Regions from separate parts of the Streptomyces uncialis genome, predicted to be linked through region 2. Evidence: riboswitches for the same ligand, from Rfam matches in the RefSeq annotation. Region 2 holds a riboswitch; the other holds the start of a gene.
What was found. A riboswitch is a leader RNA that binds a small molecule or an ion and turns the genes downstream of it on or off. The one in region 2 is predicted to bind S-adenosylmethionine.

Region 1 (15,898 bases), 2.7 Mb from region 2:
CAGGGAATACGGGGACGCCCATCAGGGTTGTGTTCCGTTATGCCTGCGCCGATATCCGTCCCCGCCGCTGTCCCCGCCCCCACCCCCGGACAGCCCGGCAAACGGATGCCGCTGGCCGTCTACATCCTCGGGCTCTCCGTCTTCGCGCTCGGCACCAGCGAGTTCATGCTGTCGGGGCTGCTGCCGCCGATCGCGGACGACATGGGCGTGACCATCCCGCAGGCGGGCCTGCTCATCTCCGCGTTCGCGATCGGCATGGTGATCGGCGCGCCGCTGCTCGCCGTGGCCACCCTGCGGCTGCCGCGCAAGGCGACCCTCGTGGCGCTGCTGACGGCGTTCGGCCTCGGGCAGGTCGCGGGCGCGCTCGCCCCGACGTACGAGGTGCTGTTCGTGTCGCGGGTGGTGAGCGCGCTCGCCTGCGCCGGGTTCTGGGCGCTGGGCGCGGCCGTCGCCATCGCGATGGTGCCGGTCACCTCACGGGCCCGGGCCATGGCCGTGATGATCGGCGGACTGTCGATCGCGAACGTCCTCGGGGTCCCCGCCGGGGCGTTCCTCGGGGAGCACCTGGGCTGGCGGTCCGCGTTCTGGGCGGTCGGCGCGGCCTCGGCGCTCGCGCTGGTCGGTGTGGTCACGCTCATCCCGCGGATACCGCTGCCCGCCGAGGCACCGAAGCTGCGCCGGGAGCTGCTCATCTACCGCGACCGTGAGGTGTGGCTGGCGGTGACGCTCACCGCGCTCGCCGCGGGCGGGGTGTTCTGCGCGTTCAGCTATCTCGCGCCGCTGCTCACCGATGTGTCGGGGCTCGCGGACGGCTGGGTGCCGACGGTGCTCGGGCTGTTCGGGCTGGGCGCGCTGATCGGGACCTGGCTCGGCGGCCGGTACGCGGACGCGCATCTGTTCGGGGTGATGCTGTCGGGCATCACCGCGTCGACGGTGCTGCTGACCGCGCTGGCGCTGCTCGCCGAGTGGTCCGTGGCGGCGATCGTGGTGTCGTTCCTGCTCGGGATCTCCAGCTTCTGGACCGCGCCCGCGCTGAACGCCCGGATGTTCAACGTGGCGGGCGCCGCGCCGACCCTCGCCGGGGCGACGACCACCGCCGCGTTCAACCTCGGCAACACCGGCGGCCCCTGGCTGGGCGGCACGGCGATCGACGCGGGCTGGGGGTACGAGTCGACCGCGTGGGCGGGTGCGGCCATCATGCTCGTCGCGATCGGTGTGGTCCTGGTGTCGATGCGGCTGCACCGGCGCGGCGGCGGGTCCCTGGTCGTGACGGCGGGGACGCCCGCCGCGGTGCCCCTCGGTCCGGTGGAGCCGTCGGCCCCGCGGGCCGCGCGCTGAGCCACCGGCGGGCCGCGCGCTGAGCCGGTACCGACCGCCGACGCCGCGCCCGGGCATCAGCGCCCCGGCCGACCGCGGGTCAGGGGCGCGGGCGGTGCTTCCGGCGGCGCAGACCCGCTTCGGTGAGCCGGCGGACCAGGTCCTTCGAACCGGTCTCCACCGCACCGGCCCGGACCACGTCGGCGTAGCGGTGGGAGGGGATGTCGTAGTGGTCGCGATCGAAGGCGCGGGGCGGTACGCCGATGAGCGCGGCGAAGGCGTGCAGCTCGTCGTACGAGACATCGCTGACGAGATGGGACCAGAGGCGGCCGTGGCCCGGCCAGGTGGGCGGGTCGATGTACAGCGTCATCGCCCGGGTGTCCCGGGCGGCCGTCCGAGCGAGCCGACGGGCGCGATCTCCACACCCGCCTCCGAGCAGACCCAGTGCGGGTCCGGCCCGAGCTCCGGTTCGACATCGAGGGCGTGCGGCTCGCCGTCGCCGCACACCGGGCACAGCGGCCAGCGCCCGTACCGCTCCAGCAGGGCGTCCTGCACATCCTGGGCGACGAGCCCGGCGACATAGGCGGCGCCCTCGGGCCACTGCTCGGCCCACCAGCGGCGGTGCGCGACCGCGTCCTCCACCAGCGAGACGATGTCCGCGTCCGCGACATCGCCCGCGACCAGGTCCGCCATCACCAGCGCCCGGGCCGCGTGCAGTGCCTGTTCCGTTCCGGACACACCCTTATCCGCGTTCACCACCCCCCCATTGTGCGCCCTCGGCGCACCGTGTCCCGGCCGCGGGGGAAGACGGCCGGGACCCGGGGTCACAGGACCGGTCAGAGCGACGGCGACCCGGTGAGGTCCCAGCGGAAGTCGCCCAGCCCGTCGCCGTCGATGTTGTAGATCACCGTGCCGTCCGCCGTGACGGGGGAGGTCGTGGTGTCGCCGATGGGGCCGCAGGGGATGTTGTCCCCGGAGACCCCGAAGTTCACGATCGGGAAGAAGTTGCACACCAGACCGGCCTGGACCACGTCGTAGCGCTCCAGCCGTACGTGGACCTCCAGCTTGTCGAACTTGTTGATGGAGCCGCCGCCATTGGCGTAGCTGACGCCCGCTCGCGCCGAGTAGCTGCTTGCGCCCTCCTTCTCCACGCACAGATAGATGGTGAGCCTGGTGTCGGTGCCGGGTGTGGGGAAGGTCTTCGGCTGATTGACGCTGCACTTGAAGGGCGCGGCCGAGGCGGGGCCCGCGAAACCGATGACGGGGGTCAGGGCCAGGGCGGATACGGCGGCGGCACTCACCAGACGTGACTTCATGAGGCTCCTCGATGGATCGGCGGTGGTGTGCCCGGAAGACCGGCCGGTACCTCAACGGGGTTCGCCGCCGACGCTACCGGCGGGTCCGGGCCGCGATGCGACGATGCCCGCACGCTTTTCGCGCATTCCCCGCACCCGGGGTCACGGGACCGCGCCACGCGTCCGGACCCGGCCACCGCCGCGCAGACGGAACGCCGGGACCGGAACCCACCGGCTGATCCGGACCCCACCCGTCGCTGATCCGACCCCGCCGGCTGCTCCGGCGCCGGTCGGGCGTTCCCCCGGGCGTGGACGTCCTCTTGACCGCCCCCCGGGGTGAAAATATCTTTCAAGCGTGACGGAAACAGTGAAGGAAACTTCCGAGAGCGCTCCCGTACCCCCCACCACACCCCCGCCGCCCGCCGCGCTCGCCGCGAAGGTGCGCACGCTGGTGCCCACCATGACCCGCTCCATGCAGCGGGTCGCCGAGGCCGTCGCCGCCGACCCGGCGGCCTGCGCCGCGCTCACGGTCACCGGGCTGGCCGAGCGCACCGGCACCAGCGAGGCGACCGTCGTACGGACCGCGCGTGTCCTCGGCTACCCGGGCTACCGGGACCTGCGCCTCGCGCTCGCCGGGCTGGCCGCCCAGCAGCAGTCGGGCCGCGCCCCCGCGGTCACCGCGGACATCGCCGTCGACGACCCGCTGCACGAGGTCGTCGCGAAGCTCGCCCACGACGAGCGGCAGACCCTCGCCGACACCGCCGACGCCCTCGACATCCAGCAGCTCGCCGCCGCCGTCGCCGCGCTGGCCTCGGCCCGCCGGATCGACATCTACGGCATCGGCGCCTCCGCGCTCGTCGGCCAGGACCTGGCGCAGAAGCTGCTGCGGATCGGGCTGATCGCCCACGCGCACAGCGACCCGCACCTCGCGGTCACCAACGCGGTCCAGCTGCGCGGCGGCGACGCGGCGGTCGCGATCACCGACTCGGGCGCCACCGGCGATGTGATCGAACCGCTGCGCGTCGCCTTCGAGCACGGCGCCACCACCATCGCGATGACGGGCCGCCCCGACGGCCCGGTCACCCAGTACGCCGACCATGTCCTCACCACGTCCAAGGCCCGGGAGAGCGAGCTGCGGCCCGCCGCGATGTCCTCGCGGACGAGTCAGCTCCTCGTCGTGGACTGCCTGTTCATCGGCGTCGCCCAGCGCACCTACGACACCGCGGGCCCCGCGCTGTCCGCCTCGTACGAGGCCCTGGCCCACCGCCGCAGCGCCCGGGCCCCCGGCCGCTGACCCGCCCCGCACCCCCGTCCGCACCGCCCCGGACCACCGGCCCACCGAACCCACCCACCCCACCCCCCACCCGTTCGCACCCGTCCAGCAATCCACGACGTACCGGAGTCCCGCCCATGCCCTCCTCGGCCCGTACCACCTCCAAGGACACCTCCCAGGAAACCTCCAAGGACACCCCCGGCGACACCCCGGACGGCACGCTGCGCGCGCAGCTCGCCTCGCTCACCACCGAGGCGTTCCGCCCGGAACTCGCCGGGATCGACCTGCTGCCCACCCTGGAGATCGCCCGGCTGATGAACGGCGAGGACACCGCCGTCCCCGCCGCCGTCGCCGACCAGCTCCCCCGGATCGCCGCCGCGATCGACGGGATCGCCGAGCGGATGGCGCGGGGCGGGCGGCTGGTCTACGCGGGGGCGGGGACCGCCGGACGGCTGGGGGTGCTGGACGCCAGCGAGTGCCCGCCCACCTTCAACACCGCCCCCGGGCAGGTGGTCGGGCTGATAGCGGGTGGCGCCGCGGCGCTGGTCACCTCCGCGGAGGGCGCCGAGGACTCCCGGGAGCTGGCCGCCGCCGACCTCGACGCCCTGGAGCTGACCGCCGACGACACGGTGGTCGGGGTCTCCGCGTCGGGCCGCACCCCGTACGCGGTGGGCGCGGTCGTCCACGCCCGGGAACGGTACGGGGCGCTGACCGTCGGCCTCTCGTGCAACGCGGGCAGCGCGCTCGCCGCCGCCGCGGACCACGGGATCGAGGTCGTCGTCGGACCCGAACTCCTCACCGGCTCCACCCGGCTGAAGTCCGGCACCGCCCAGAAGCTCGTCCTCAACATGCTCTCGACGATCACCATGATCCGGCTCGGCAAGACGTACGGGAACCTCATGGTCGACGTCCGGGCGTCCAACGAGAAGCTGCGCGCCCGCTCCCGGCGGATCGTCGCCCTGGCCACCGGGGCCGACGACACCACCGTCGACCGGGCCCTGACCGCGGCGGACGGCGAGGTGAAGAACGCGATCCTCATCGTCCTCGCCGACATCGACGCCCCCACCGCGGAGCTGCTGCTGAGCACCACCGACGGAAGGCTGCGGGAGGCCCTGGCCGCCGCGGGCTGACCCCCGCCCCCCGGCCCGCCCCGCGCCCCCCGCCCGCTCGTCCGCCCGCTCCCGGAGGAACCCGCCCCACGACCCATGACCCCCCGCCCTGACGGGCCCGCACCACCAGCGAGGCGACACCATGGCACCCACGACACCGGACACGAACCAGCGGACGGCCGGGGAGCTCCTGCCCCTCGTCGGGGGCGCCGGGAACATCACCTCGGTCGCGCACTGCATGACCCGGCTGCGACTCGGCGTCCGGGACCGCGCCCGCGTCCAGGACGACGCCGTACGGGCCCACCCGGCCGTCCTCGGAGTCGTCGAGGACGGCGACACGTACCAGATCGTGCTGGGACCGGGCCGCGCCGCACGGGTCACCCGCTGGTTCGAACAGCTCGTCGAGGCGGCACCCGTCACGGTGTCCGCCACGGCACCCGGCACGGCGTCCGGCACCGTACCCGTCACCGCCGACGCGCTCGCGGAACGCGGCGCGGCCCTGCGCGCGGACCGCGCACAGCGCAACGCCACCCCGTTCAAACGGCTGCTGCGCCGGATCGCGGCCGTGTTCGTGCCGCTGATCCCCGCGCTGATCGGCTGCGGACTGATCGCCGGGCTGAACGGCCTGCTCGTCAACTCCGGCCGGCTCCCCGGGATCACCCCCGCGCTCGGCGCGATGGCGTCCGCGTTCCTGGCGCTGCTCGCGGTGTTCGTGGGCATCAACACCGCGAAGGAGTTCGGCGGGACGCCCGTCATCGGGGGCGCGGTCGCCGCGGTCGTCGTCTTCCCCGGGGTCACCGAGATCAGCGCGTTCGGCCAGCGGCTGTCGCCGGGGCAGGGCGGGGTCCTCGGGGCGCTGGGCGCGGCGCTGCTCGCCACGGCGATCGAGAGATGGTGCCGGCGCTGGGTCCCGGAGTCGGTGGACGTCCTGCTGACCCCCACCCTGACCATCCTGCTGACGGGACTGGTGACGGTCTACGGGCTGATGTTCGTCGCGGGCGAGGTGTCGTCCGCGATCGGCAGGGGCGCCGATCTGCTGCTGGCTTCCACGGGCGCGTTCGCGGGGCTGGTGCTCGGCGGGCTGTTCCTGCCGCTGGTGATGCTGGGGCTGCACCAGGCGCTGATCCCCCTGCACACGACGCTGATCGACCAGCAGGGGTACACGGTGCTGCTGCCGGTCCTCGCGATGGCCGGGGCGGGGCAAGTGGGCGCGGCCATCGCGGTGTTCGTCCGGCTGCGGGGCAACCGGACGATCCGCGCCACGATCCGCTCGGCGCTGCCCGCCGGTTTCGTCGGGGTGGGCGAGCCGCTGATCTACGGGGTGTCGCTGCCGCTGGGCCGCCCGTTCGTCACGGCGTGCGTGGGCGGGGCGGCGGGCGGGGCGTTCGTGGGGCTGTTCTCGATGCTGGGGACGAAGGTGGGGTCCACGGCGATCGGCCCGTCCGGATGGGCCCTGTTCCCCCTCGTCCAGGGGAACCGGGGGTTCGGCGTCACGGTCGCCGTGTACGGGGGCGGCCTGGTCGTCGGGTACCTGGCCGGCTTCCTCACGACATACTTCTTCGGCTTCACCAGCCAGTCCCTCAAGGAACTGAACACCGACCCGACCCCGGACCCCGACGCAACCCCGGAACCCGCCCGAGCCTGACCCCCGAACCCCGACGCATACGTTCCCGTGACCGTCCGGGCCGCTTGTTCGTTCCCCGGGCCTGGAGGTCACATCGATGAGTTCACCCGGAAGCACAGCGACTGCGCGTGACTGGACTTTCGTCCTGTACCCGCAACGGCGCCCGAACGAGCGGGAGTCCGACGCTTTCGATCACGCGGCCACGCTCGCCGGTGGCGAGATCGGGTGGGAGGAGGACCCGAGCGGTGTGCGGTTCCCCTGCACGGTACGGGCGCCCTCGGCGAAGGAGGCCGTGATGTGGGCCGTCGAACGGCTCGCCGGGGTGGGCGTACCGGTCTCCGACGTCAGGATGCCGCTGACCGCGGCGTTCGGGTAACGAGGTCGGACAACCCCAGGAGCCGCCCCAAAGGGGCGCGGGGAACTGCGCGAAGACGAGGGCCGACCCGCACCCGACGAACAAGCCCGAAGCGGCAGCATCCAGGGGCGCGGGGAACTGCGCACCCCACGAACGACGGCACAGGAACAAGTACGCCCAGCACAAGGAACCTCGGAAGCGCAAGCGAAGGCGCCCCCCACTCCCCGGAAAACGCCCGCGGGCGGCACCCCCGCTGTGGGGTACCGCCCTTGGGAACCTGCTGGAACGTCCGAGCCGGGAAGGGCTCAGAAGTCCATGTCACCGCCCGGCATTCCACCGGGAGCGGCCGCGGAGGCCTTCTCCGGCTTGTCGGCGATGACAGCCTCGGTCGTGAGGAACAGCGCGGCGATCGACGCGGCGTTCTGGAGCGCGGAACGCGTCACCTTCGCCGGGTCGAGGATGCCCTCGGCGATCATGTCCACGTACTCACCGGTCGCGGCGTTGAGACCGTGACCCGGCGTGAGGTTGCGGACCTTCTCCACCACGACGCCACCCTCAAGGCCGGCGTTGACGGCGATCTGCTTGAGCGGGGCCTCCAGCGCCAGCTTGACGGCGGCGGCACCCGTGGCCTCGTCGCCCTCCAGCTCCAGCTTGTCGAAGACGGCGGCAGCCTGGAGCAGCGCGACGCCACCACCGGCGACGATGCCCTCCTCGACGGCGGCCTTCGCGTTGCGCACCGCGTCCTCGATGCGGTGCTTGCGCTCCTTGAGCTCCACCTCGGTCGCGGCACCGGCCTTGATGACGGCCACGCCGCCCGCGAGCTTCGCCAGGCGCTCCTGGAGCTTCTCGCGGTCGTAGTCCGAGTCGGAGTTCTCGATCTCGGCACGGATCTGGTTGACCCGGCCGGCGACCTGGTCGGCGGAGCCCGAGCCGTCGACGATCGTGGTCTCGTCCTTGGTGATGACGACCTTGCGGGCGCGGCCCAGGAGGTCCACGGTCGCGTTCTCGAGCTTGAGACCGACCTCCTCGGAGATGACCTCGCCACCCGTCAGGATGGAGATGTCACCGAGCATCGCCTTGCGGCGGTCGCCGAAGCCCGGAGCCTTGACGGCGACGGACTTGAAGGTGCCACGGATCTTGTTGACGACCAGGGTCGACAGGGCCTCGCCCTCGACGTCCTCGGCGATGATCAGCAGCGGCTTGCCCGACTGCATGACCTTCTCCAGGAGCGGCAGCAGGTCCTTGACGTTGCTGATCTTGGAGTTGGCGATCAGGATGTACGGGTCGTCGAGGACGGCCTCCATACGCTCCATGTCGGTGGCGAAGTACGCCGAGATGTAGCCCTTGTCGAAGCGCATGCCCTCGGTGAGTTCCAGCTCCAGACCGAAGGTCTGGGACTCCTCGACGGTGATGACGCCTTCCTTGCCGACCTTGTCCATGGCCTCGGCGATGAGGTCACCGATCTGGGTGTCGGCGGCGGAGATGGAGGCGGTGGAGGCGATCTGCTCCTTCGTCTCCACGTCCTTCGCCTGCTCCAGCAGCGCGGCGGAGACGGCCTCGACGGCCTTCTCGATGCCACGCTTCAGGGCCATCGGGTTGGCACCCGCGGCGACATTGCGAAGACCCTCGCGGACCAGCGCCTGGGCGAGGACGGTCGCGGTCGTCGTGCCGTCACCGGCGACGTCGTCCGTCTTCTTCGCGACCTCCTTGACCAGCTCGGCCCCGATCTTCTCGTACGGGTCTTCGAGCTCGATCTCCTTGGCGATGGAGACACCATCGTTGGTGATCGTGGGGGCGCCCCACTTCTTCTCAAGGACGACGTTGCGGCCCTTGGGGCCGAGGGTGACCTTGACGGCGTCGGCGAGCTGGTTCATACCGCGCTCAAGGCCGCGCCGCGCCTCCTCGTCGAACGCGATGATCTTGGCCATGTGAAGTGGTCCTCCCGGACTGAAGGGGGTCCTACCCGCGCCCTTACGGCGTGGGAGCGGATGGTTCGGACCGCGCTGGCGCCCGCGACGGACGGCCTGCGGGGCCGTGCGGTTCCTTGCCCCGCCCGGTCCGCGGGCCTCACCGACCCGGTCCTTCGTAAGCACTCTCACTCGGAGAGTGCTAACGCCAATGATTAGCACTCGACCGGTGCGAGTGCAAGCGGCTCAGCCCCTTCCAGGGCGTCCGACTTCCCGTTCGGTAGCGCGGTCGAGGGGGGTCTGTACGGGTTTTCGACCCCCCTGCGCGCGGGCGCGCGACCCCCGCGGGAAGCGGTACCGGACCGGAGCCGACCGGAACGGACCGGAGCCGGCCGCGCGGGGCCGGGGCGACAGAGAGTGAAGGGGCCCGCCCCCTCATCGGGTGCGGACCCCTTCACCAGGTCGCTTGCCGTCCGTCGACGCGCGCCTCAGACAGCCAAGCGGACCATGTCCGCCTGCGGCCCTTTCTGACCTTGCGAGATCTCGAACTCGACCCGCTGGCCCTCTTCCAGGGTGCGGTACCCGTCCATCTGGATGGCGCTGTAGTGGACGAAAACATCCGCACCACCGTCGACCGCGATGAAGCCGTAGCCCTTCTCCGCGTTGAACCACTTGACGGTGCCCTGAGCCATGCCTAACTCCCCTATTACTGGCCCTTGCACAGGACCGCACTTCGCGGGCCCGGGTCAGACCTCCACCCCTCATCGGCTGGGGGTGTGCGCCGGAACGCGTCGACCGCCGCTGAATGTATCTGTCCAACTGCCGTCTGCAACAGGTCAATCGGACGAGAAATCCGGGCACGACCGATCGGAGATTTCCGGCGAATTGACTTGAATTCAGGGCAAGTCGGGCCCGGCAAATGCCGCGAAAGGAATACTTCGGCAAAGCTCTTTGGCTACTTCTTATCGGCGCGCGGCCAAATAACTCATCTGAGTTCGGCACGGGCGGCGCGGCCTTTTCCCCAACTCTATCGCGTTCAACCCTGGAGAATTGACCAGAGAATCGCCCCCTCCGCGTCTTTCGCGGAGGGGGCGCGGACGGTGACACACCGTGAGCGGTCACCAGGAGTACGGGCGGGGCTCAGCCGCCGGCGACCGCCGGGATGATCGACACACCCGCGCCGTCGGGCGTGGCGGTCGAGAGACCCTGCTCGAAACGGACGTCGTCGTCGTTGACGTAGACGTTCACGAAGCGGCGCAGATTGCCCTGGTCGTCCAGGACGCGCGCGGCGATTCCGTGGTGGTTCTTCTCCAGGTCGGCGATGACCTCACCGAGGGTCGCGCCCTCGGCGGGCACCTCGGCCTTGCCGCCGGTGTAGGTGCGCAGAATGGTCGGGATACGGACGTTGACGCTCATGTGGCGGCCTTTCCGGGTCGGTTACCGGCGGTGCGGGTGCCCCGGCCCACCGGGCGCCCCCGTCCCCCGCCACCGCCCGGACGGAACCGGGACGCGACCGGGTCGGGGCAGGCGGATCGGGGCAGGGCGGTGCGGGGCGGTGCGGGGCAGGACAGGCAGGGCGGTGCGGGACGGGGCGGGAACGGGACCGGGGGGCCGGGGCGGGCGGGGACAAGGAAGGCGGCGTCCCGGTCCCACCCCGGTCACGTACCGGTCAGTCGGTGGCGAGGCCCGCCGCGCGGAACGCCTCCAGGCTGGCCGGGATGGTCGCGGTGGGGCCGGTCGTCGGCTCCACCGCGTCCAGGGTCTTGAGCCCGTCGCCCGTGTTCAGCACCACCGTGGTCAGCGTCGGGTCCAGCAGCCCCGCCTCGATGAGCTTGCGGGTGACACCGACCGTGACCCCGCCCGCGGTCTCCGCGAAGATGCCCTCGGTCCGGGCCAGCAGCTTGATCGCCTCGACGACCGTCGCGTCGTCCACGTCCTCGACCGCGCCGCCGGTCCGGCGGGCGATGTCGAGCACGTACGGGCCGTCCGCCGGGTTGCCGATGGCCAGCGACTTGGCGATGGTGTCCGGCTTCTGCGGACGCACCACGTCATGCCCGGCCTTGAACGCGGCGGAGACCGGCGAGCAGCCCTCGGCCTGCGCGCCGAAGATCCGGTACGGCTTGTCGGCGACGAGGCCGAGCTTGATCAGCTCCTGGAGTCCCTTGTCGATCTTCGTGAGCTGGGAGCCGGAGGCGATCGGGATCACCAGCTGGTCCGGGATCTCCCAGCCGAGCTGCTCGCAGATCTCGTACGCCAGCGTCTTGGAGCCCTCGCCGTAGTACGGGCGGAGATTGACGTTGACGAAGCCCCAGCCCTCACCGAGCGGGTCACCGATCAGCTCGGAGCAGAAACGGTTCACGTCGTCGTACGTGCCCTCGATGCCGACGACGTCGCCGCCGTAGACGGCGGCCATGACGACCTTGCCCTGCTCCAGGTCGTGCGGGATGAAGACACAGGACCGGAAACCGGCCCGGGCGGCGGCGGCGCCGACGGCACCCGCGAGGTTGCCCGTCGAGGAGCAGGAGAGCGTGGTGAAGCCGAAGGCGCGCGCGGCCTCCAGGGCCTGGGCGACGACCCGGTCCTTGAAGGAGTGCGTCGGATTGCCGGAATCGTCCTTGATGTACAGGCCGCCGGTCACCCCGAGCTCACGGGCGAGGTTGTCGGCCTTGACGAGCTTGGTCCAGCCGGGGTTGAGATTCGGCTTGGACGCCACATCGGCGGGGACGGGGAGCAGCGGGGCGTAGCGCCAGATGTTCTCGGGGCCCGACTCGATCTTCTTGCGGAGCCCCTCGGGGTCACCGACCGGGAGGTCGTAGGCGACTTCAAGGGGCCCGAAACACAGTTCGCACGCGAAGATCGGGCCGAGGGCGAAGCGCTCCCCGCATTCCCGGCAGGACAGCGCGGCGGCGGGACCGAGATCGACCGCGGGGGCGTCGGTGGAAGGTGCGACGGTCTGAACAGCCATGAGAGGCGAGGCCCTTTCTCCTCATCTTCCCCGTGACGCGTTTCGCCACGAGACGGAATTGGCACCTTCCCGAGCCGGGGAGCCTCGCGACATCGCGCAGTGTCCGGTACGTCGACGCGTGACGTCATCACGGATGACGTGGTGCTGCGTCGGCGGATCACTGACGGTTACGAGAACCGGCTGGAGGGTTGCCGGGGCTTCAACGGGCCGTATCCCTCTGCCCCTCTGGATGAGCGGTATTCGATTGTGTGTCGGCGCGGCGACCCCGACATGCGACGGTCATCCGCGTTGTTCAAGACTGTAACCGAAGGCCAGGACAGTTGAGATAGTCGTCCGCACCGCGAGATGGATCACAGTTGGGAGCCGCTGACCGTGCTGGAAGAAGTCGAGAACTGGCTGAGCAGGCGCTCCTGGTCCGTGACCGACCGGCCGCGGAGCAGGCTCGTCACGGCGAAACGGGCTTCGGGCGCCCGGGTCAGTGTCGTCCTTCCGGCCCTCGACGAACAGGCGACCGTCGGCCAGATCGTGACCGTGATCCGCGAGGAGCTGATGCGGGGACCGGTACCGCTGGTGGACGAGCTGGTGGTGGTGGACTCCGGTTCCACGGACCGGACGGCCGAGGTCGCGGCGGCGGCCGGCGCGCGGGTGGTGCACCGGGACGCGATCCTGCCCCGGCTGCCCGCGGTGCCCGGCAAGGGCGAGGTGCTGTGGCGGTCGCTGCTGGTCACCAGCGGCGACATCGTGTGTTTCGTGGACGCGGATCTGCGGGAGTTCTCGGCGGACTTCGTCGCGGGGATCGTGGGACCGCTGCTGACCGAGCCGGAGGTGCAGTTCGTCAAGGCGATGTACGACCGTCCGCTGGGGGCCGGGGCGGGGCCCGGCGGGGCGGGGCCCGGCGGGGCGGGGCCCGGCGGGGCGGGGGGCGAGCAGGGCGGCCGGGTCACCGAGCTGATGGCGCGCCCGCTGCTCAACATGCACTGGCCGCTGCTCGCCGGGTTCGTCCAGCCGCTGGGCGGGGAGTACGCGGCGCGGCGCTCGCTCCTTGAGCGGCTGCCGTTCCCCGTCGGGTACGGGGTGGAGCTGGGGCTGCTGGTCGACGCGCTGCACACGGTGGGGCTCGACGCGCTCGCGCAGGTCGACGTGGGGGTGCGAAGGCACCGCCACCAGGACGGGCGGGCGCTGGGGCGGATGGCGGCGGCCATCTACCGGACCGCGCAGCTGCGGCTGGCGCGGGGGCATCTGCTGCGGCCCGAGCTGACGCAGTTCGAGCGGGGGGACCAGGGGTTCGAGCCTCGGACGTACCAGGTGGATACCGAGGAGAGGCCGCCGATCGGGGGGATCGCGGAGTACGCGGCGCGGCGGGTCGCGTAGCCGGGCCCTCGGTTGTCTATTTTCACCTTTATGCGTTTTTCACACCCCAGGGGGAAGGTATCGGGCGGTGGCGTCCGACGGTTCGCCGTGTGGACGGCAGGGGTCCTCGTGGCGCTGGCACTCGCCGTGACGGCGGATTCGTCCGCGTACGCGGCGGGGTCGCCCCGAGCGGGCGCCACCCCCGTGGCGGGGAGCCCGGCGGGCGCCCCTTCGGGGCGGGAGGGGTCGGCGGTGCATCTGTACGCGGGGCTGGGGGTCTCGCTGGTCGCGATGGCGGGGCTGCTGGCGGTGGGCATCCGCAGCAGGGTGAACGGCCCGAGGTAACCCCCGACGCTCCGGGCGCCGTATACGAACTCGGCCGGCCCCGTTGGTCCCGTTGGTCGGCGCCCTCTTGGTCTCTTGCGCTGGGCGAACTTGTTCCTGTGCCGTCGTTCGTGGGTTTCGCGCAGTTCCCCGCGCCCCTTTGGGGCGCATCCGGCTTGTTCTTCGGGTCGGTGCCGGTCGGGATTCTCCGTCCTCGATCCGACACGCTCGGTACGACGTGAAGTGGCTCTACTGAAGAGCATCGGAGTCTGCGAGCAGAGATTCCCGCCCACCCCCTCCCGCAGCAGCGCGACTGCGGGAGGAGAGGAGTGCCCCTTCAGGGGCGCGGGGAACTGCGCACCCACGAACGTACCCGCACAGGAACAAGTACGCCCAGGTGGGGAACCCCAGAGGCGCAAGCGAAGGCGACCCGCGGGGAACTGCGCACCCACGGACGGCCTGTGCGGGGACGAGTACGCCCAGCCGGACGGACCTCGGAAGCGCGAGCGAAGGCGAACTGCGGGCAAAACCACCGGGTGCTCGGACAGGGGGCCGATGGGACGTTTGGGGGGCAGGGGGGTGGGCGAGGTATCGCCGTATGGGTTTCTCTCAGGGTGGGCAAGGCGCCAGGATCCTCGTCGCGTCGAACCGCGGCCCGGTCTCGTACGACGTACAGAAGGACGGCACCCTGCAAGCCCGCAGAGGCGGCGGCGGCCTCGTCTCGGGCCTCTCCGCGATCGGCCCGGACACGGACGCGGTCTGGGTCTGCGCCGCCCTCGGCGACGGCGACCGCGAAGCGGTCCGCCGCACCGGCGGCGCCCTGCCCCAAGAGGACACCGGCGACCAGCGGGTCCGGATGCTCGACATCCCGCCGGAGGTGTACGCCGACGCCTACAACGGCATCGCGAACTCCGTCCTGTGGTTCGTCCACCACATGCTGTACCAGACCCCGCTGGAGCCCGTGTTCGACACGGAGTTCCGCACCCGCTGGGCCGCCTACGAGTCGTACAACGCCGCGTTCGCCCGCGCCCTCGCGGACGAGGCGGCCGAGGGCGCCGCCGTCCTCGTGCAGGACTACCACCTGGCCCTGGTCCCGGGACTGCTCCGCGCGCTGCGCCCCGATCTGCGGATCGGCCACTTCTCGCACACGCCGTGGGCCCCGGTGGACTACTTCCGGCTGCTGCCGGACGACGTGGCGGAGCAACTGCTGAGGGGCATCCTCGGCGCGGACCGGGCCGCGTTCCTCACCCACCGCTGGGCGGACGCCTTCACCGCGTGCTGCGAGGAGATCCTGGGCGGTACCGGCGGCACCCGGATCGGGGTGCACGGGCTCGGCGCGGACGCCGGGTTCCTGCGGGAGCGCTCGCACCGCGCGGACGTCGAGGAGCGGATGACCGCCCTGCGCGAGCAGATCGGCACCGCGCCGGACGGCGGCCCGCGGCGGACGGTCGTCCGTGTGGACCGTACGGAACTGTCGAAGAACATCGTGCGCGGGCTGCTGGCCTACCGGGACCTGCTGGAGCGGTACCCCGAGTGGCGCGGCCGGGTGGTGCACATCGCGTTCGCGTACCCGTCGCGGCAGGACCTCGCGGTCTACCGCGAGTACACCGAGGAGGTGTCGAGGGTCGCCGGGGAGATCAACGGCGCGTACGGGACGGAGGGCTGGACGCCGGTCGTGCTGCATGTGAAGGACGACTTCGCCCGGTCCCTGGCCGCGTACCGCCTCGCGGACGTCGCCCTCGTCAACCCGGTCCGGGACGGGATGAACCTCGTCGCGAAGGAGATCCCGGTGGTCTCCGACCAGGGCTGCGTCCTGGTGCTGTCCCGGGAGGCGGGCGCGTTCGAGGAGCTGGGGGAGCACTCGCTGACGGTCAATCCGTACGACGTGACCGCCACCGCCGACGCCCTGCACCGGGGCCTGTCCACCCCCGACGCCGAACGGGCCGAGCGGACCAAGCACCTCGCGGCGGCGGCCACCGCGCTCCCCCCGGACCGGTGGTTCCTGGACCAGCTGCGGGCCCTGGACGACTGAGCACCGACCGGACCGGCCACCAGGAACCGTTCTCCGGGTGGTGGGTGCCGGTCCGTGGCGGTCAGGGTGTCCGGATGGCCGCCGCGAGGGACGCCAGCAGCGCGACGACGCCCGCCGGGCCGTCCACGACCAGGTCGGAGCGCTCGGCCAGCTCCGTCACCTCGGTGCTGCCGCTGCACACCAGCAGCCCGGGGAAGCCGCCGGAACGCAGCTTCTCCACCGCGGCGAAGGCGGGGATGTCGCCCAGGTCGTCGCCCGCGTACAGGACGGCCGCGGCGTCCGTCTCCTTGAGGTACCGGGTGAGGGCGACGCCCTTGTCCATGCCCGGGGGGCGCAGTTCCAGGACC
Region 2 (15,898 bases):
CGAAGGTGACGATCGCGTCCAGCCCCGGGCATCCCCCCGCCGCGTTCGTCGTCGCCTTCCACCCGGCCGGTGAACAGGCCAAGGCGAACGATGTGTTCACCATGCTGATCGCCATCTCCGGGGTGGCCCTTCTGATGACGACCGGCATCGGCTGGGCGGTCGCCGGACGCATCCTGCGGCCCGTACGGATCATCCGCTCGACCGCCGCCCAGCTCACCGAACAGGACCTCACCCGCCGTATCCCCGTCCAGGGCCGCGACGACATCGCCGCCCTCGCCGACACCTTCAACGCCATGCTCGACCGGCTGGAGCGCGCGTTCGCCGCCCAGCGGGAGTTCGTCGACGACGCCGGCCATGAGCTGCGCACCCCGATCACCATCGTCCGGGGCCATCTGGAACTGATGGGCGACGACCCCGCCGAACGCGAGGAGACCGTCCGGATCGTCCTGGAGGAACTGGAGCGGATGAGCAGGATCGTGGAGGACCTGCTGCTGCTCGCCAAGTCCGAACGCCCCGACTTCGTCAGCCCCGAACCCGTCCAGCTCGGGGAACTGACCGCCGACGTGTTCGTGAAGGCCCGGGCACTCGGGGACCGGGACTGGTCCCTGGCCGGACTCGCGGACGCCGAGGTGCACCTGGACGCCCAGCGGATCACCCAGGCCATGGTGCAGCTCGCGCAGAACGCCGTGCAGCACACCGTCCCCGGCCAGCAGGTCGCCATCGGCTCCCGGGTCCAGGAGGGCCGCGTCGAGCTGTACGTCGCGGACAGCGGCCCCGGGGTCCAGCCGCAGGACGCGGGGGTGATCTTCGAACGGTTCCGGCGGGGCACCGCCCGGCGCGGCGCCCGCGGCACCGGCGCGGGCCTCGGCCTCGCGATCGTGAAGGCCATCGCCGAGGGTCACGGCGGCCGGGTGGAGCTGCGGCCCACCGAGGGCGGCGGCGCCACCTTCGTCCTCGTCCTCGACGACCCCGACGGGACGACCGTCCTCATGCCCGCACTGGAAGAGCCCACCAAGGAAGCGGCACTGTGAACCGGATACTCATCGTGGAGGACGAGGAACGCATCGCCTCCTTCGTGCAGAAGGGGCTGCGCTCCAACGGCTTCACCACCACCGTCGTCGGCGACGGCGAAGCGGCCTACGACTACGCCGTCACCGGCGGATTCGACCTGATAGTCCTCGACATCGGACTGCCCGGCAAGGACGGCTTCACCGTCCTGCGGCAGCTGCGCGAGGCCCGGATCTCCGTCCCGGTGATCGTGCTCACCGCACGGGACTCCGTACGGGACACCGTCGCCGGTCTCGAAGGCGGCGCCGACGACTGGATGACCAAGCCGTTCCGCTTCGAGGAACTGCTGGCCCGGGTCCGGCTCCGGCTGCGCACCGCCGCCCGCGCCCCCGAGGTCACCGTGCTGCGCAGCGGGGAACTGACCCTCGACCTGCGCACCCGCCGCGCCCGCTCCGGCGAGCGCACCGTCGACCTGACCGCCCGCGAGTTCGTCCTGCTGGAACTGTTCCTGCGCCACCCCGGCCAGGTCCTGTCCCGCGAGCAGATCCTGTCCCACGTATGGGGCTACGACTTCGACCCCGGCTCCAACATCGTCGACGTCTACGTCCGCGCCCTGCGCAAGAAGCTCGGCGCCGACCGAGTCGAAACAGTAAGAGGAATGGGCTACCGCCTCCCGGAGTAACCCCGGACAGCCGACGGGCGCCCCAAGGGGGCGCGGGGTACCGCGCGAAACCACCGAGCGACGGCACCGGAACAAGTACGCCAGGCCGAGGAGACCCAGGGGCGCGGGGAACCGCGCCCCACGAACAACCCGCACCCGACGAACCACGCCAGGGAACGCCCCCGAAGGGGCGCGGAGAACTGCGCACCCACGAACGACCCGCACAGGAACAAGTACGCCCAGCACAGGAAACCCAGGGGCGCGAGGAACCGCGCACCCCACGAACGACGGCACAGGAACAACCGCGCCCAGCACAAGAAACCAGGCGGGGGCAACCGAAGACACCCCGCACAGGAACAGCCACGCTGAGGTGAACCGGGAAGCGCACAGCGAAGGCGCCGCGTGAAGTTCCTTTCATCAACAACTCATGGAGCCCTCACCGCCGAGGTGAAAGCTCTCTCATGTGACAGTGAACATCCGGCAAATGGCGACCCTGTGCGTGGCGCTGAGCATCTGCGCACTCCTCGTGGTCCCGGGCAACTTCCCGGGCCTCAGCGGCGACGCGCGGATCACCCTCGCCATCTTCGCCCTGGCGACCTGCGCCTGGATCGGAACGCCGATCGACGACACGTACATCGCGCTCGGCGCGGGCCTCGCCCTGACCGCGACCGGCGTGATCAGCAGCGACGCCCTGTTCGGCACCCTCGGTGACGACACGGTGTGGCTGCTGATCTGCGCCTTCGTGCTCGCCGCCGCCGTCGCCCGGACGGGCCTCGCGGGGCGGGCCGCCGCGTTCCTGGTCGGCGGCGCCCGCAATGTCCGCCAGCTCACCCATCTGACGACCGCCGCCCTGGTGGTCACCGCGTTCGCGGTGCCCGCGACCTCGGGCCGCGCCGCGCTCGCCATGCCCGTGTTCCTCGCGCTCGCCAAGGTCCTCGCCGGCCGCACCCGGCTGGTCGTGATGCTCGCGCTGCTGTTCCCCACGGTGATCCTGCTGTCGGCGGTGGCCACCCTGATCGGCGCGGGCGCCCACCTCATCACCGTGTCGGTGCTGTGGGAGGCCGCGGGGGAACGTGTCGGCTTCACCGACTGGCTGCTCGTCGGGCTCCCGCTCGCCGTAGTGTCCTCGCATCTCGCCGCGGAGGTGGTCCTGTTCACCACGACCAAGCGCGCCGACCGCAAGGGCCCCGTCCACATCACCGCCGAACAGATCCAGGAACACAGCGAACAGCCCGTCACCGGGCCCTGGAGCGCGGCTGAGAGCCGCTGCGCGCTGCTGCTGGCCACCGTCGTCGCCCTGTGGTGCAGCGAACCCCTGCACCGGGTGCCGCCCGCGGTGGTCGCCCTGATCGGCGCGATAGTCGCCGCGTCCCCGGCGCTCGGCACCGTACGGCTGAAGGACGCGCTGAAGACCGTCCCGTGGTCGCTGCTGCTGTTCATGGCCGCGACCATGGCGATGGGCCTCGCCCTGTCCGACTCGGGCGCCGCGAAGTACCTGGTCGGCGGGATACCGCTGGATCTGCCGCCGTGGCTGTTCCTCGCGGTGGTGATCGGGGTGTCCACCGCGGCGCACCTGGTCCTCCAGTCCCGCTCCGCGCGGTCCTCCGTCCTGGTGCCGCTGGTCGTCGCGGCGGCGGTCGGCGCCGGGGTGAACCCGGTCGCCGCCGCCCTCGCCTCCACCGCCGCCGCGGGTTTCTGCCACACTCTGCCCGCCTCGGCGAAACCCGTCACCCTCTACGCCGAGATTCCCGGCATCCCGACCTACACCCCGCGCGATCTGCTGCGGATGTCCGCCGTCCTCGCCCCCATGACCGCGCTGCTCGTGCTGCTGTTCACCGTCGCGGTCTGGCCCCTGCTCGGCGTTCCCCTGACCTGATACCGGGTCACCCTCCGCGCTCCGCGCGGCCCCGCACCTCACCCTCACCCGTCACAGGAGTCCCACCATGCTGACCCGATTCGCCGTGGCACCCAGCGGTTTCAAGGAGTCCCTGTCCGCCCAGTCCGCAGCCGAGGCCATCGCGGAGGGCGTCCGCAGGGTCGTCCCCGAGGCGGAGATCGACCTGATACCGCTCGTCGACGGCGGGGAGGGCACCGCGCTCGCCCTCGCCACCGCGTCCGGCGGCCAGCTGGTGCGGCTGCGGGCCACCGGCCCCACGGGGGAACGGATCGGAACGCACTTCGCGCTCCTCGGGGACACCGGCGGCACCGCCGTGGTGGAGATGGCCGCCGTCGCCGGACTGTCGCTCGTCCCGCGTGATCTGCGGGACCCGGGCGTCACCACCACCTACGGTGTCGGGGAGCTGATCGGGGCCGCCCTGGACACCGGGGCACGTCGTATCCTCGTCGGCTGCGGCGACTCGGGGACCTCCGACGGCGGCGCGGGCGCCCTCCAGGCGCTCGGCGCCCGGCTGCTCGACGCGGACGGACGCGAACTGCCCGCCGGCGGCACCGCGTTGATCCGGCTCGCCCGTATCGACACCAGCGGCCTCGACCCCCGGCTGGCCGACACCGAGATCCGGGTCGCCTGCAACCCCTTCAACGTACTGTGCGGCGAGCGCGGGGTGGCCCGGGTCTTCGGCCCGCAGAAGGGCGCGACCCCCGAGCAGGTCGAACTGCTCGCCGCCGCCCTGGAGCACTGGGCGACGGTCCTCACCCGCGATCTCGCCGTCACCACCGACCTGTTCCACGGCACCGGCACCGGCGCCTCGGGCGGGCTCGGCGCCGGACTCGCCGCGCTGGGCGCGCGGTTGCTGCCCCGCTTCGATGTCCTCCTCGACCACCTCGGCCTGGACGAACGGCTCGCCCGCGCCGATCTCGTCGTCACCGCCGAGGGCGCCCTGGACCACCAGACCCCGCGCGGCAAGGTCCCCGCCGAGGTCGCCCGCCGCGCCAAGCTGTACGGACGTCCCGTCCTCGCGCTCGCCGGCACCCTCGGCGAGGGCGCCCACCAGGTCCGGGCCATCGGGGTCGACGCGTACGGCTCGATCATGCCCGCGCCGGTCAGCCTCACCGAAGCGCTGGGCCGGGGCGGCGAGTTCCTCACCGACGCCACCGAGCGGGCCCTGCGCATGATCCAGATCGGCACCCGGCTGAGCGGCGGCCGGACTCACGCGGACGCGGTCGTGTCCGGTACGCAGCGCCCGTCCTCGGTCCGGTAGTTCCAGCGCGCGCCGTCCGCGACCAGCTCCTTGACGGCGCGTACGAACCGCTCCACATGCTCGTCGGGGGTGCCCGCGCCGAAGCTGACCCGGATGGCGTTCAGGGACCGTTCGCCCGGCGCGGCCTCCGGGGCACCGCACTCGCCCGGGTCCTGCGGGTCGGTGCCCAGCAGGGTCCGCACCAGCGGATGGGCGCAGAACAGTCCGTCGCGCACCCCGATGCCGTACTCGGCGGACAGGGCCGCCGCGAAGTGCGAGCTGTTCCAGCCGTCCACCACGAATGAGATCACCCCGACCCGGGGCGCGTCGTCCCCGAACAGCGACAGCACCCGCACCTCGGGCACCTGGGCGAGCCCGGCGCGCACCAGTCCGATCAGATACCGCTCACGGGCCACCAGATCGTCGAACCCGGCCTCGGTGAGCGCCTTGCACGCGGAGGCGATCGCGTACACCCCGATCACATTGGGCGATCCCGCCTCGTGGCGCGCGGCGCTGTCGTGCCACTCGACGTCCACTCCCCCGTCCGCGCGGCGCGACACCTTCCGCGAGGCACCGCCGCCCGCCAGGTACGGCTCCGCCTCGCGCAGCCAGTCGGCGCGTCCCGCCAGCACCCCGGATCCGAACGGCGCGTACAGCTTGTGCCCGGAGAACGCGATCCAGTCGACGTCGAGTTCGGCCACCGACACCGGGTGATGGGGCGCGAGCTGCGCGGCGTCCAGCACGATCCGCGCGCCGTGCGCGTGCGCGGCGGCGGCCAGCTCCCGGACGGGCCACAGCTCACCGGTCACGTTCGACGCACCCGTCACACACACCAGGGCCGGGCCGTACGGGTCCCGGTCGGCGAGCGCCCGCTCCAGGGTCGTCACGGCGTCGGCGGGGGTGCGCGGCGCGTCGAGGTAGGTGACCCGGGCGTCGCGCCAGGGCAGCAGCGACGCGTGGTGCTCCGTCTCGAACACGAAGACCTCGCACCCGGCGGGCAGGGCGGCGGCGAGCAGATTGAGCGAGTCGGTGGTGGAGCGGGTGAAGACGACCTGGTCACCCGCACGGCAGCCGAGGAACGAGGCGACGGTCTCCCGCGCGTTCTCGAACAGGTCGGTCGAGAGCTGCGAGAGGTAGCCGGCGCCCCGGTGCACACTGCCGTAGTACGGGGCGTAGGCGGCGACGTCGTCCCACACCCGCTGGAGCGCGGGGGCGCTCGCCGCGTAGTCGAGGGCCGCGTAGGTGACCTCGCCGCCGGTCACCAGCGGGACGCTCACCTCCCGCCCGAGGACGGGCAGCGGGGCCAGGCAGGCCGGGTCGGACGGGTCGGTGACAGCAGCGGTGGTGGTCGGGGTGACGGCTGCGGACATGACGAACTCCCTGATGCGGCAGATGCGGGGGACCACGCCGAGGACACCGCGCACGGACGGGCGGTGGAACGGGAACCGGTACGGACGCCCTCGCGGGAGGGCATGGCGGTACGGGTGTCCCGTGTACGGGACGGCGTGGGAAAGGAGAAGTGCACACCGGTGCGGGCGTGCCCGGGGGTGGGGCGCTGCGCCCTATCGCATTCGCTTGCTCACGAGACCGCTCCCTCGACGACCAGGACCCCTGGAGACGCGAGGGGTCCGCGCTTGCCGTAGACCTCGCTGCCTACGACCTGGTCTTCACCCGGGGCACCCCGCCACGGACGGAGGGTTGCCGGACAGCAAGCCGGGGCCGATGCGCTGTCACTCATGACCTGCGCAGAATCATGCCAGAAGATCGCCGCGCCGTAAACGGGTCGCCTTCGCTCGCGCTTCCGAGGTCCCACCCCCTCGGGCCCCTGTCCCCGTTCGGCCTCCCCCTGCCTTCGCGCAGTTCCCCGCGCCCCCAGGTACCCCCACCTGCGCGTACTTGTTCCCCGTACAGGTACCGACAGGGGTGCGCGGTTCCTCGCGCCCCCGGGTCCGTCCGGCCCGGCGCACTTGTTCCTGCGCGGGCACTCCGGGGTGTTGCGCAGTTCCCCGCGCCCCTTGATCGCGCCCCTCACGGCAGCCCGCCGCCCGCAGGCCCCACCGCCGAAAGGGGCGCGGGGAACTGCGCACCCCCGTCCGACCCGCACAGGAACAAGTACGCCCAGGTGTGGAACCCCAGGGGCGCGGGGAACTGCGCGAAACCACCGAGCGACAGCACAGGAACAAGCGCGCCCAGCCCCGAGTACCCAGGGGCGCGGGGAACTGCGCACCCACGAGCGACGCCGCAGGAACAAGTACGCCCAGCACAGGCAACCCAGGGGCGCGAGCGAAGGCGACCTGCGGGGGACGGCCGGGGCTACTGGCTCGCGGCGACCCATCGCTCAAGCACACGCCGCGCCGCCCCGGAATCAACCGCCTCCGCGGCCCGCGCGATCCCCGCCCGGAGCTGCTCCTCCAGCGCCCCCGCACCCGGCGCCAACGCCACCAGCGCCGCCGCGGAGTTCAGCAGGACCGCGTCCCGCACCGGCCCGGTCTCCCCCGCCAGCAACCGCCGCGCGACATCCGCGTTGTACGACGCGTCCGCGCCCCGCAGCGCCTCGACCGGCACCAGGTCGAGCCCCACGTCCCGGGGGTCGAACGCGTGCTCCGCGACCGCCCCGCCGCGTACCACCCATACCTTCGAGGTGGCGGTGGTGGTCAGCTCGTCCAGCCCGTCGTCCCCGCGGAACACCAGCGCGGACGAACCCCGCTCGGCGAGCACCCCGGCCATGATCGGCGCCATCCGGGCGTCCGCGACGCCGGTCGCCTGCGCCATGACCCGCGCCGGGTTGGTCAGCGGCCCCAGGAAGTTGAAGACCGTACGGATGCCGAGGTCCCGGCGGGCGAGGGCGACATTGCGCAGCGCGGGGTGGAACTTCACCGCGAAGCAGAAGGTGATGCCCGCCTCCTCGGCGACCTCGACGACCCGCTCGGGCGACAGCTCCAGATTGACGCCCAGCTTCTCCAGCACGTCCGAGGCGCCGCTCGCGGACGACGCGGCCCGGCTCCCGTGCTTGACGACCTTCGCCCCCGTGCCGGCGACGACGATCGCGGACATCGTGGAGATGTTCACCGTCCGGGCGCCGTCCCCGCCGGTGCCGACGATGTCGACGCTCGGGCCGGGCACGTCGATCAGCCGGGCGTGCTCGTACATCGTGCGGACGAGCCCGGTCAGCTCCTCCACGGTCTCGCCCTTGGCCCGCAGCGCGACCGCGAAGCCCGCGATCTGGGCGTCGCTGGCCTCACCGCGCAGGATGCGGTCCATGGCCCAGGAGGTCGCGTCGGCGGCCTGGTCCTCACCGGACAGCAGCGCGTTCAGCACCTGGGGCCAGGAACGGCCCGCCGTGGTGTCGCCTCCAACGGGGGGCACAGCGCTCATGGTCGCTCCTGGGTTCCTGGCCGCGCGGACGCCGGGGGCGCCCGCCGGGCCGAGTCGGCGGGCGGACGCGCCTGCGCGTCCGCGTACGGTGACCGGCCGTGCCGGTCACCCTCCACCCTATCCAGCCCCGGGAACGGCGAAGAGCCCCGTCCGGGCAATGGACGGGACTCCTCGGGTGGCGACCACCGGGACCCCCGCGCGGGGCCCCGGGCCGTGGGGATCAGTGGTGGCCGTGGCCCTCGCTGATCTCCTTGTACTCCTCCACGGAGGGCTTCTCGATCTGCCCCTGCTCCCCGTAGTAGCCCTTCGAGAGCTTCGCGCGCAGCTTCTCCACCGGGGAGACCTTGCGCTTGACGCCGTTCTCGTCGACGAGCGGGCCGATCTCCGCGGGCTTGTACTGCTCGTGCGCCGTGAGGGTGTGGAGCGCCTCCTGGTTGAGGGGCTCGTGGACCTCGATGAACTCACCGTGCGGCAGGCGCTTGATGATGCCGGTCTCGCGGCCGTGCAGCACCTTGTCCCGGTCGCGGCGCTGGAGGCCGAGACAGATCCGCTTGGTGATGATGAAGGCGAGGACCGGTCCCACGAAGAACGCGATACGGACGAACCAGGTGATCGAGTTGATCGACAGATGGAAGTGCGTGGCGACGAGGTCGTTGCCACCGCCGATCAGCATGATCACGTACCAGGTGATCCAGGCGACACCGACACCGGTACGGGTCGGGGCGTTGCGCGGGCGGTCCAGGATGTGGTGCTCGCGCTTGTCGCCGGTGACCCAGGACTCGATGAACGGGTAGACCGCGATCGCGACCAGGACCAGCGGGAAGACCATCAGCGGGATGAACACGCCCAGGGCGAGCGTGTGTCCGGCGAAGTTGATCTCCCAGCCGGGCATCACCCGGATCAGGCCCTCGGAGAAGCCCATGTACCAGTCCGGCTGGGCTCCGGTGGAGACCATGTCCGGCCGGTAGGGGCCGAGCACCCAGATCGGGTTGAGGCTGACGAGCGCGGCGATGACCGAGATGACACCGAAGACGAGGAAGAAGTAGCCGCCCGCCTTGGCCATGTAGACCGGCATCAGCGGCATGCCGACGACGTTCTTCTCGGTGCGGCCGGGGCCCGCGAACTGGGTGTGCTTGTGGTACACGACGAGGATCAGGTGGGCCACGATCAGACCCAGCATGATGCCTGGCAGCAGCAGGACGTGCGCCGAGTAGAACCGGGCCACGAAGTCGACGCCGGGGAACTCCCCGCCGAACAGGAAGAACGACAGATAGGTACCCACGATGGGCACGGACAGGACCGCGCCCTCCATGAAGCGGACACCGGTGCCCGACAGCAGGTCGTCCGGGAGCGAGTAGCCGGTGAAGCCGGTGAACATCCCGAGGACGAACAGCAGGAAGCCGAAGACCCAGTTGACCTCACGGGGCTTGCGGAACGCGCCCGTGAAGAACACGCGCATCATGTGCACGAACATGCCGGCCAGGAAGATCAGCGCGGCCCAGTGGTGGATCTGCCGGATCAGCAGACCGCCGCGGACCTCGAAGGAGATCTTCATCGTCGAGTTGAACGCCTCGGACACCAGCTGTCCCTGGAGCGGGACGTAGGGGCCGTGGTACTCCACCTCGTTCATCGACGGGTGGAAGAACAGCGTCAGATACACACCCGTGAGGATGATGATGATGAAGCTGTAGAGGCAGACCTCGCCCAGCATGAACGACCAGTGGTCGGGGAAGACCTTGCGCATGTTGGCCTTGGCGAGGGAGTAGATCCCCACCCGGCCGTCCGCCCAGTCCGCGACCCGCTCACCCGCGGGCGCCTTGCCCCTGCGGTCGGTCTCGTTCTCGTTCGTCGTGGTGGTACTCATCCGCGCTCCCAGAAGGACGGACCGACAGGCTCGTCGAAGTCGCTGAGCGCCTCAAGGTAGCCCTCCGAGTTCACACCGATCCGCAGCTGCGGAAGGGCGTGACCGGCGGGGCCGAAGATGACCCGGGCGCCGTCGGCGAGGTCGAAGGTGGACTGGTGACACGGGCACAGCGCGTGATGCGTCTGCTGCTCGTACAGGCTGATCGGGCAGCCGACGTGGGTGCAGACCTTGGAGTACGCGACGATGCCGTCGTGCGACCAGGCCAGCTCCTGCTTGTCCTTGATGTCGCCGGGCTGGAGGCGGATGATCATCACCGCGGCCTTGGCGATCTCGGTCAGGAACTCGTGGTCGTGCTCCTCAAGACCCTCGGGCTTCACGAACGTCAGCGAGCCCACGGTCACGTCCTCGGGACGCAGCGGCTCATTGGTGTTCATGTTGACCAGGAGCTTGCCCTTGGACCACAGCGTGTGCCGCAGCTTGGTGCCCGGGGCCGGGCCGAGCCCGCCGAGCAGGACGACACCCGACAGCGGGAACAGGGCCAGCGCGCCGAACATCGTGTTGCGGATCAGCTTGCGGCGGCCCAGCGCCGACTCCTGGGCACCCAGCCGGAAGTCCGCCATGACCTTCGCCTTGACCTCGGGGGTCGCGGCGATCGGGTGGCGCTCGTCGACGACCTCGACATCGGACATCAGGGTGCGGGCCCAGTGGACCGCCCCCGCGCCGATGAGGAAGAGCGAGACACCGAGCGTGAGGCCGAGGGTGAAGTTCAGGGCATTGGTGTGCCCGATCGGCCAGACGAAGATCGACTTGTCCACCGGGATCGCCACATAGGCGACGATGAAGCCGATCGTGCCCAGCATCGACAGCGTGAACATCAGGGCGACCGTGCGCTCGGACCGCTTGGCGGCCCGCTCGTCGATGTCCTGGACACGGTGTTCGTGCGGCGGCAGACCCGGGTCCGCGAAGGGATTGTCCGTGTCGGCCAGGGCTACGGAGCCGTGGGCGTGGTCCTGCGCGGAGGGCAGGTTCTCTTCTGGAATGTCTTGGCTACTCATGACTTCTTGGCCTTTGCGGTCCGAGCGGCGACCCAGATGGCGACGACGATCAGGGCGCCGAGACCGAAGATCCAGGCGAACAGACCCTCACTGACCGGCCCGAGGCCGCCCAGGGTCAGACCGCCGTTGTTGACCGTCTTGTCACCGTTGACCGCGTTGATGTAGGCGATGATGTCCTTCTTGTCCTTCTCCGGCATGGTCGTGTCGGGGAAGGAGGGCATGTTCTGCGGCCCGGTGGTCATCGCCTCGTAGAGGTGCTTCTGGCTGACGCCCTGAAGCTTCGGCGCGTACTTCCCGTCGGTCAGGGCGCCGCCCTGGCCGGTGAAGTTGTGGCACTGCGCGCAGTTGTTGCGGAACAGTTCACCACCGTTGCCGATGTCCGCACCCTCGGGGCTGTACTGGTCCTTGGTGGGGATGCTCGGACCGGCACCGAGCGAGCTGACGAACGCGGCCAGCTGGTCGATCTGCGCCTGGGTGTAGACGACCTTCTTCTTAGGCGCCTGGACACCCTGCGCCACCATCGGCATCCGGCCGGTACCGACCTGGAAGTCGACAGCGGCGGCACCGACACCCGCCAGGGGCGGACCGTCGGTACTGCCCTGACCGCCGGTGCCGTGGCAGCTCGCGCAGCCTACGGCGTACAGCTTCTTGCCCTCCTCGATGGCGAGGGACTGGGAGGTTTCATCGGCCTGCGCCTTGTCCGCCGGCGCGAACGCGGCGTACAGCCCCCCGGTGGCCGCCAACGCGAGGAGTAGGACGACGACAGCCGCCAGCGGGTGGCGTCGTCGTGCGGAGAGCTTTTTCACGGATTACCCCGGTGTCAGGATCTTCTGCGTCGATGCTTCTGGTTGTCGGTACGCGCCCCTCGGTGGGCGCGGCCCGATTACTTGATCAAGTAGATCGTGGCGAAGAGGCCGATCCACACGACATCGACGAAGTGCCAGTAGTAGGACACGACGATCGCGGCGGTCGCCTGCTCGTGGGTGAACCTTCTGGCCGCGTACGTGCGACCCAGGACCAGCAGGAAGGCGATCAGTCCGCCTGTCACATGCAGTCCGTGGAAGCCGGTGGTCAGGTAGAACACCGAGCCGTACGGGTCGGAGGACAGCGTCAGGCCGTACTCCTTGACCAGCTCCGTGTACTCGAAGATCTGACCACCGATGAAGATGGCACCCATCATGAAGGTCACGATGAACCACATCCGGAGCTTCTTCACGTCCCCGCGCTCGGCGGCGAAAACGCCGAGCTGACAGGTGAAGGAGGAGAGCACCAGGATCGTGGTGTTCGTCGCCGAGAACGGAAGGTTCAGGGTTGATGCCTGTTCCTTCCAGAAGTCGGGACCGGTCACCGATCGCAGGGTGAAGTACATCGCGAAGAGGGCCGCGAAGAACATCAGCTCGGAACTCAGCCAAATGATGGTTCCGACACTGGTGAGGTTCGGCCGATTGACCGACGGGTGCGCGTGCCCGGTATCTACTGTCGTTGCTGTCGCCACGACCGACATTATGTCGGTCGCTTATCTCGCCCTCACTCCGGGGGGTGCCGTTCGGTGTGTCCATGGGCGTGACGCGGCCCGGATGGCCCATCGCGGCGGTGTCCGAACCGGTGTTGACGAGGTGTTCGAGGGAGTAGCATCCGCGGCAGCGGTTCCCGTCCCAGGCATCAACGCCCCCAAGGGCCCGGCAGGCTCCAGGGCCCTCAAAGCACTCGGAGGAACAATGCAGCCGACCGCCACGGTGCTGGTCTACAGCGATGACGCGGGCACCCGCGAGCAGGTCCGGTTGGCGACGGGGCGCCGTCCGGCGACCGATGTGCCCGAGGTGCAGTTCATCGAGTGCGCGACGCTGCCCGCGGTGCTGAAGGAGCTGGACCGCGGGGGCGTCGACGTGTGTGTGCTCGACGGTGAGGCCGTCCCGGCGGGCGGTATGGGTGTCTGCCGGCAGATCAAGGACGAGATCTTCCGGTGCCCGCCGGTGCTGCTGCTGATCGGGCGCCCGCAGGACGCGTGGCTCGCGACCTGGAGCCGCGCGGAGGCGGCCGTGACCCTGCCGGTGGAGCCGGTGGAGTTCGCCCACGCCCTGGCGGGGCTGCTGCGCACCCGGCTCGCCGTCCAGGCATAGCCCGCCAGGGGCACGGGAGGCCGCGGCGCGGCCGTAGCGCCTCCCGGCCCGCGCCAGGCCCTCCACGGGCCGCGCACGGACTCCACGGACCCGTTCGCCCGTTCGCCCGTCACCCGCTTGCCCGTCGCCCCTTCGTGCCGGTCCGGCCCCCGGGCGTGTCGGAGGCCGGACGGTACGCGCCGCCGCCGGATCAGACCTGCGGGCGCAGCCGGGCGAGCTGGGTGGCCGGCGGGGTCCGCTTCGCGGGGTTGCCGATGGCGGCGCTGCCCTCCTGCCATTCGTCCCAGTCGAGGTTCCAGTCCCCGTAGCCGTTGCCGAAGGCGTTCATGTCGTCGCCGTAGCTGTTGACGACCTTGACGAGGTCGCCCTGGCTGATGGTCTCGTAGAACCAGGCGGCGTTGCCGGTACTCATCCCGGTGCATCCGTGGCTGACGTTGGCGGAGCCGTGGGAGCTCACCGACCAGGGCGCCGCGTGGACGTACTCCCCGCTCCAGGTGACGCGGGTGGCGTAGTACACGGGCAGGTTGTACGACTCGGAGGTGCCTTCGGCGATGCCGACGCTGGTCCCGCGCATCCGTACGAAGTACTCCTTGCCGAGCACCACCTTGATGCCGTTGCGGGTCTCGAAGCCGGGCTTGCCGGTGGTGACGGGGATCGTGTTGATCTCCTCACCGTTGCGGTAGACCGTCATCGTGTGCGCGGAGGCGTCGGTGACGGCGACGATCCGGTCGCCCGTGGTGATCTTCAGATCCGCGCTGTTGCCGCCCCAGAGCCGCTCGCCGAGCTTGATGCCCTTGAGGTTGCTGTGGGCCCGTACGGAGGCGTTGACGGGCCAGTACTCCTTGGGCCGGTAGTGCAGGGTCTGGTCGTCGACCCAGTACCAGGAGCCCTCGACGGAGGGCTGGGATTCCACCCGCAGACCGCGCTCGATGGTGACGCGGGTCGCCTTGTCGGTGACCTCCTCGCTCAGCTCCGCGATGATGGGCTGGCCCACGCCGTACTTGCCCTCCTCGGGGCCGAACGTGACCTCCAGTTCGCGCTTCTTGCTGGGCACCCCGGTGTCGAAGGCCAGGACCTTGCGGCCGGGTGAGCCGTCGGTGTTCTCGGTGCTCACCCGTACGGTGTAATGCTCCCCGGCGGCCAGGGGGGTGGTGGTGTGCCAGCGGGTGCCGTCGGCGGCGAGCCGGCCGGCGACGAAGCGGCCGGCGGCGTCGGTGGCCGTCACATCGGTGATGCGGCCCTGTTTGCCGCCCTTGGAGATGATCTCCAGCGGCTGGTCCGGGTCCACCTTGCCGGTGCCCGAGGAGTTGTTGAAGACCACCTGGCTCGCCGCGTCGTACGGCGCGGCCGACAGCGGGTGGTCCGGGCGACCGCCGCAAGCGGTGGCGCCCGCGCCGAGGGCGGCCACCAGCGTGCAGCTCAGAACCGTGCGGGTTCGCGGTGAGTTGCTCATGGGCCGAGCCTAGGAACGACTCACCTCGCGGGCGCGGTGGGTGGGCCGTCCGGGGGGCGTCCGCTACTGCGTCCGGGGCAAGGAGAAGGACCCGGACCCTCCGCGAGGAGTGTCCGGGTCCCTTACGGCCCAGGCCGCGTGCTACTGGTTCTGGTTCTCGCCCTGGTAGTACTCGAAGACCCAGCCCCACAGACCGATCAGCAGGATCGGCAGCGAGAAGTACAGCAGCCACCAGCCGAAGATGACTCCGCAGAACGCGAACGCGCCACCGACGGCGAGAGCGAGCGGCTGCCAGCTGTGCGGGCTGAAGAAGCCCACGTCACCGGCGTCGTCCGCGACGTCGGCCTCCTTGTTGTCCTGCGCGCCCACGTCGACCCGCTTGGCCGTGAAGGCCAGGTAGTAGCCGATCATGATGCACAGGCCGAAGGTCAGGAAGAGCGCCGTGGTACCGGCCGGCTCCTTCGACCACACGCCATAGACGATCGCCATGACGAGCACGAAGACGCTCAGCCAGATGAACATCTTGCCCTGGATCTTCACTTGCCGGCCTCCTTGCCGCCGGCCAGCGCCTCACCGGAACCGGGGCCGAGGTGCCCGCCCGCGTTCTCCAGCTGGTCGAGCGCGGCGATCTCCGGGTGATGCAGATCGAACGCCGGGGATTCGGAACGAATACGCGGCAGGGTGAGGAAGTTGTGCCGGGGCGGCGGGCAGGACGTCGCCCACTCCAGGGAGCGGCCGTAACCCCACGGGTCGTCGACCTCGACCTTCTTGCCGTACTTGGCGGTCTTCCACACGTTGTAGAAGAACGGCAGCATCGACAGACCGAGCAGGAACGAGCTGATCGTGGAGATCGTGTTCAGGGCGGTGAAGCCGTCCGCGTCCAGGTAGTCCGCGTAGCGGCGTGCCATGCCCTCGGCGCCCAGCCAGTGCTGGACCAGGAAGGTGCCGTGGAAGCCGATGAACAGCGTCCAGAAGGTGATCTTGCCGAGCCGCTCGTCCAGCATCTTTCCGGTGAACTTCGGCCACCAGAAGTGGAAGCCGGCGAACATCGCGAAGACCACGGTGCCGAAGATGACGTAGTGGAAGTGCGCGACGACGAAGTACGAGTCGGAGACGTGGAAGTCCAGCGGCGGCGAGGCCAGGATGACGCCCGTCAGACCACCGAAGGTGAAGGTGATCAGGAAGCCGATCGCCCAGAGCATCGGTGTCTCGAAGGACAGCGAGC

Region 1: linked by a shared signal. The riboswitch ahead of thrC (threonine synthase) and the one ahead of OG711_RS28980 (aminotransferase class V-fold PLP-dependent enzyme) in region 2 are both predicted to bind S-adenosylmethionine.

The regions. Positions count from the first base shown of each region.
Region 1 covers NZ_CP109583.1:4,257,802-4,273,699, forward strand. The annotation lists gene OG711_RS17440 (Cmx/CmrA family chloramphenicol efflux MFS transporter) at 106-1,338, shown strand; gene OG711_RS17445 (DUF4031 domain-containing protein) at 1,418-1,687, opposite strand; gene OG711_RS17450 (hypothetical protein) at 1,684-2,010, opposite strand; gene OG711_RS17455 (hypothetical protein) at 2,154-2,633, opposite strand; gene OG711_RS17460 (MurR/RpiR family transcriptional regulator) at 2,968-3,906, shown strand; gene murQ (N-acetylmuramic acid 6-phosphate etherase) at 4,023-5,015, shown strand; gene OG711_RS17470 (PTS transporter subunit EIIC) at 5,137-6,639, shown strand; gene OG711_RS17475 (hypothetical protein) at 6,716-6,994, shown strand; gene groL (chaperonin GroEL) at 7,279-8,901, opposite strand; gene OG711_RS17485 (cold-shock protein) at 9,369-9,572, opposite strand; gene OG711_RS17490 (MoaD/ThiS family protein) at 10,021-10,296, opposite strand; gene thrC (threonine synthase) at 10,550-11,845, opposite strand; SAM riboswitch class I at 11,864-12,081, opposite strand; gene OG711_RS17500 (glucosyl-3-phosphoglycerate synthase) at 12,218-13,216, shown strand; gene OG711_RS17505 (hypothetical protein) at 13,325-13,540, shown strand; gene OG711_RS17510 (alpha,alpha-trehalose-phosphate synthase (UDP-forming)) at 14,118-15,551, shown strand; gene otsB (trehalose-phosphatase) at 15,613-15,898, opposite strand, start outside.
Region 2 covers NZ_CP109583.1:6,920,379-6,936,276, reverse strand. The annotation lists gene OG711_RS29000 (sensor histidine kinase) at 1-1,031, shown strand, start outside; gene OG711_RS28995 (response regulator transcription factor) at 1,028-1,690, shown strand; gene OG711_RS28990 (SLC13 family permease) at 2,154-3,545, shown strand; gene OG711_RS28985 (glycerate kinase family protein) at 3,613-4,827, shown strand; gene OG711_RS28980 (aminotransferase class V-fold PLP-dependent enzyme) at 4,776-6,176, opposite strand; SAM riboswitch class IV at 6,432-6,548, opposite strand; gene trpD (anthranilate phosphoribosyltransferase) at 7,120-8,181, opposite strand; gene qcrB (cytochrome bc1 complex cytochrome b subunit) at 8,402-10,045, opposite strand; gene qcrA (cytochrome bc1 complex Rieske iron-sulfur subunit) at 10,042-11,100, opposite strand; gene qcrC (cytochrome bc1 complex diheme cytochrome c subunit) at 11,097-11,906, opposite strand; gene ctaE (aa3-type cytochrome oxidase subunit III) at 11,984-12,604, opposite strand; gene OG711_RS28950 (DNA-binding transcriptional response regulator) at 12,819-13,220, shown strand; gene OG711_RS28945 (L,D-transpeptidase) at 13,411-14,673, opposite strand; gene OG711_RS28940 (cytochrome c oxidase subunit 4) at 14,815-15,213, opposite strand; gene ctaD (aa3-type cytochrome oxidase subunit I) at 15,210-15,898, opposite strand, start outside.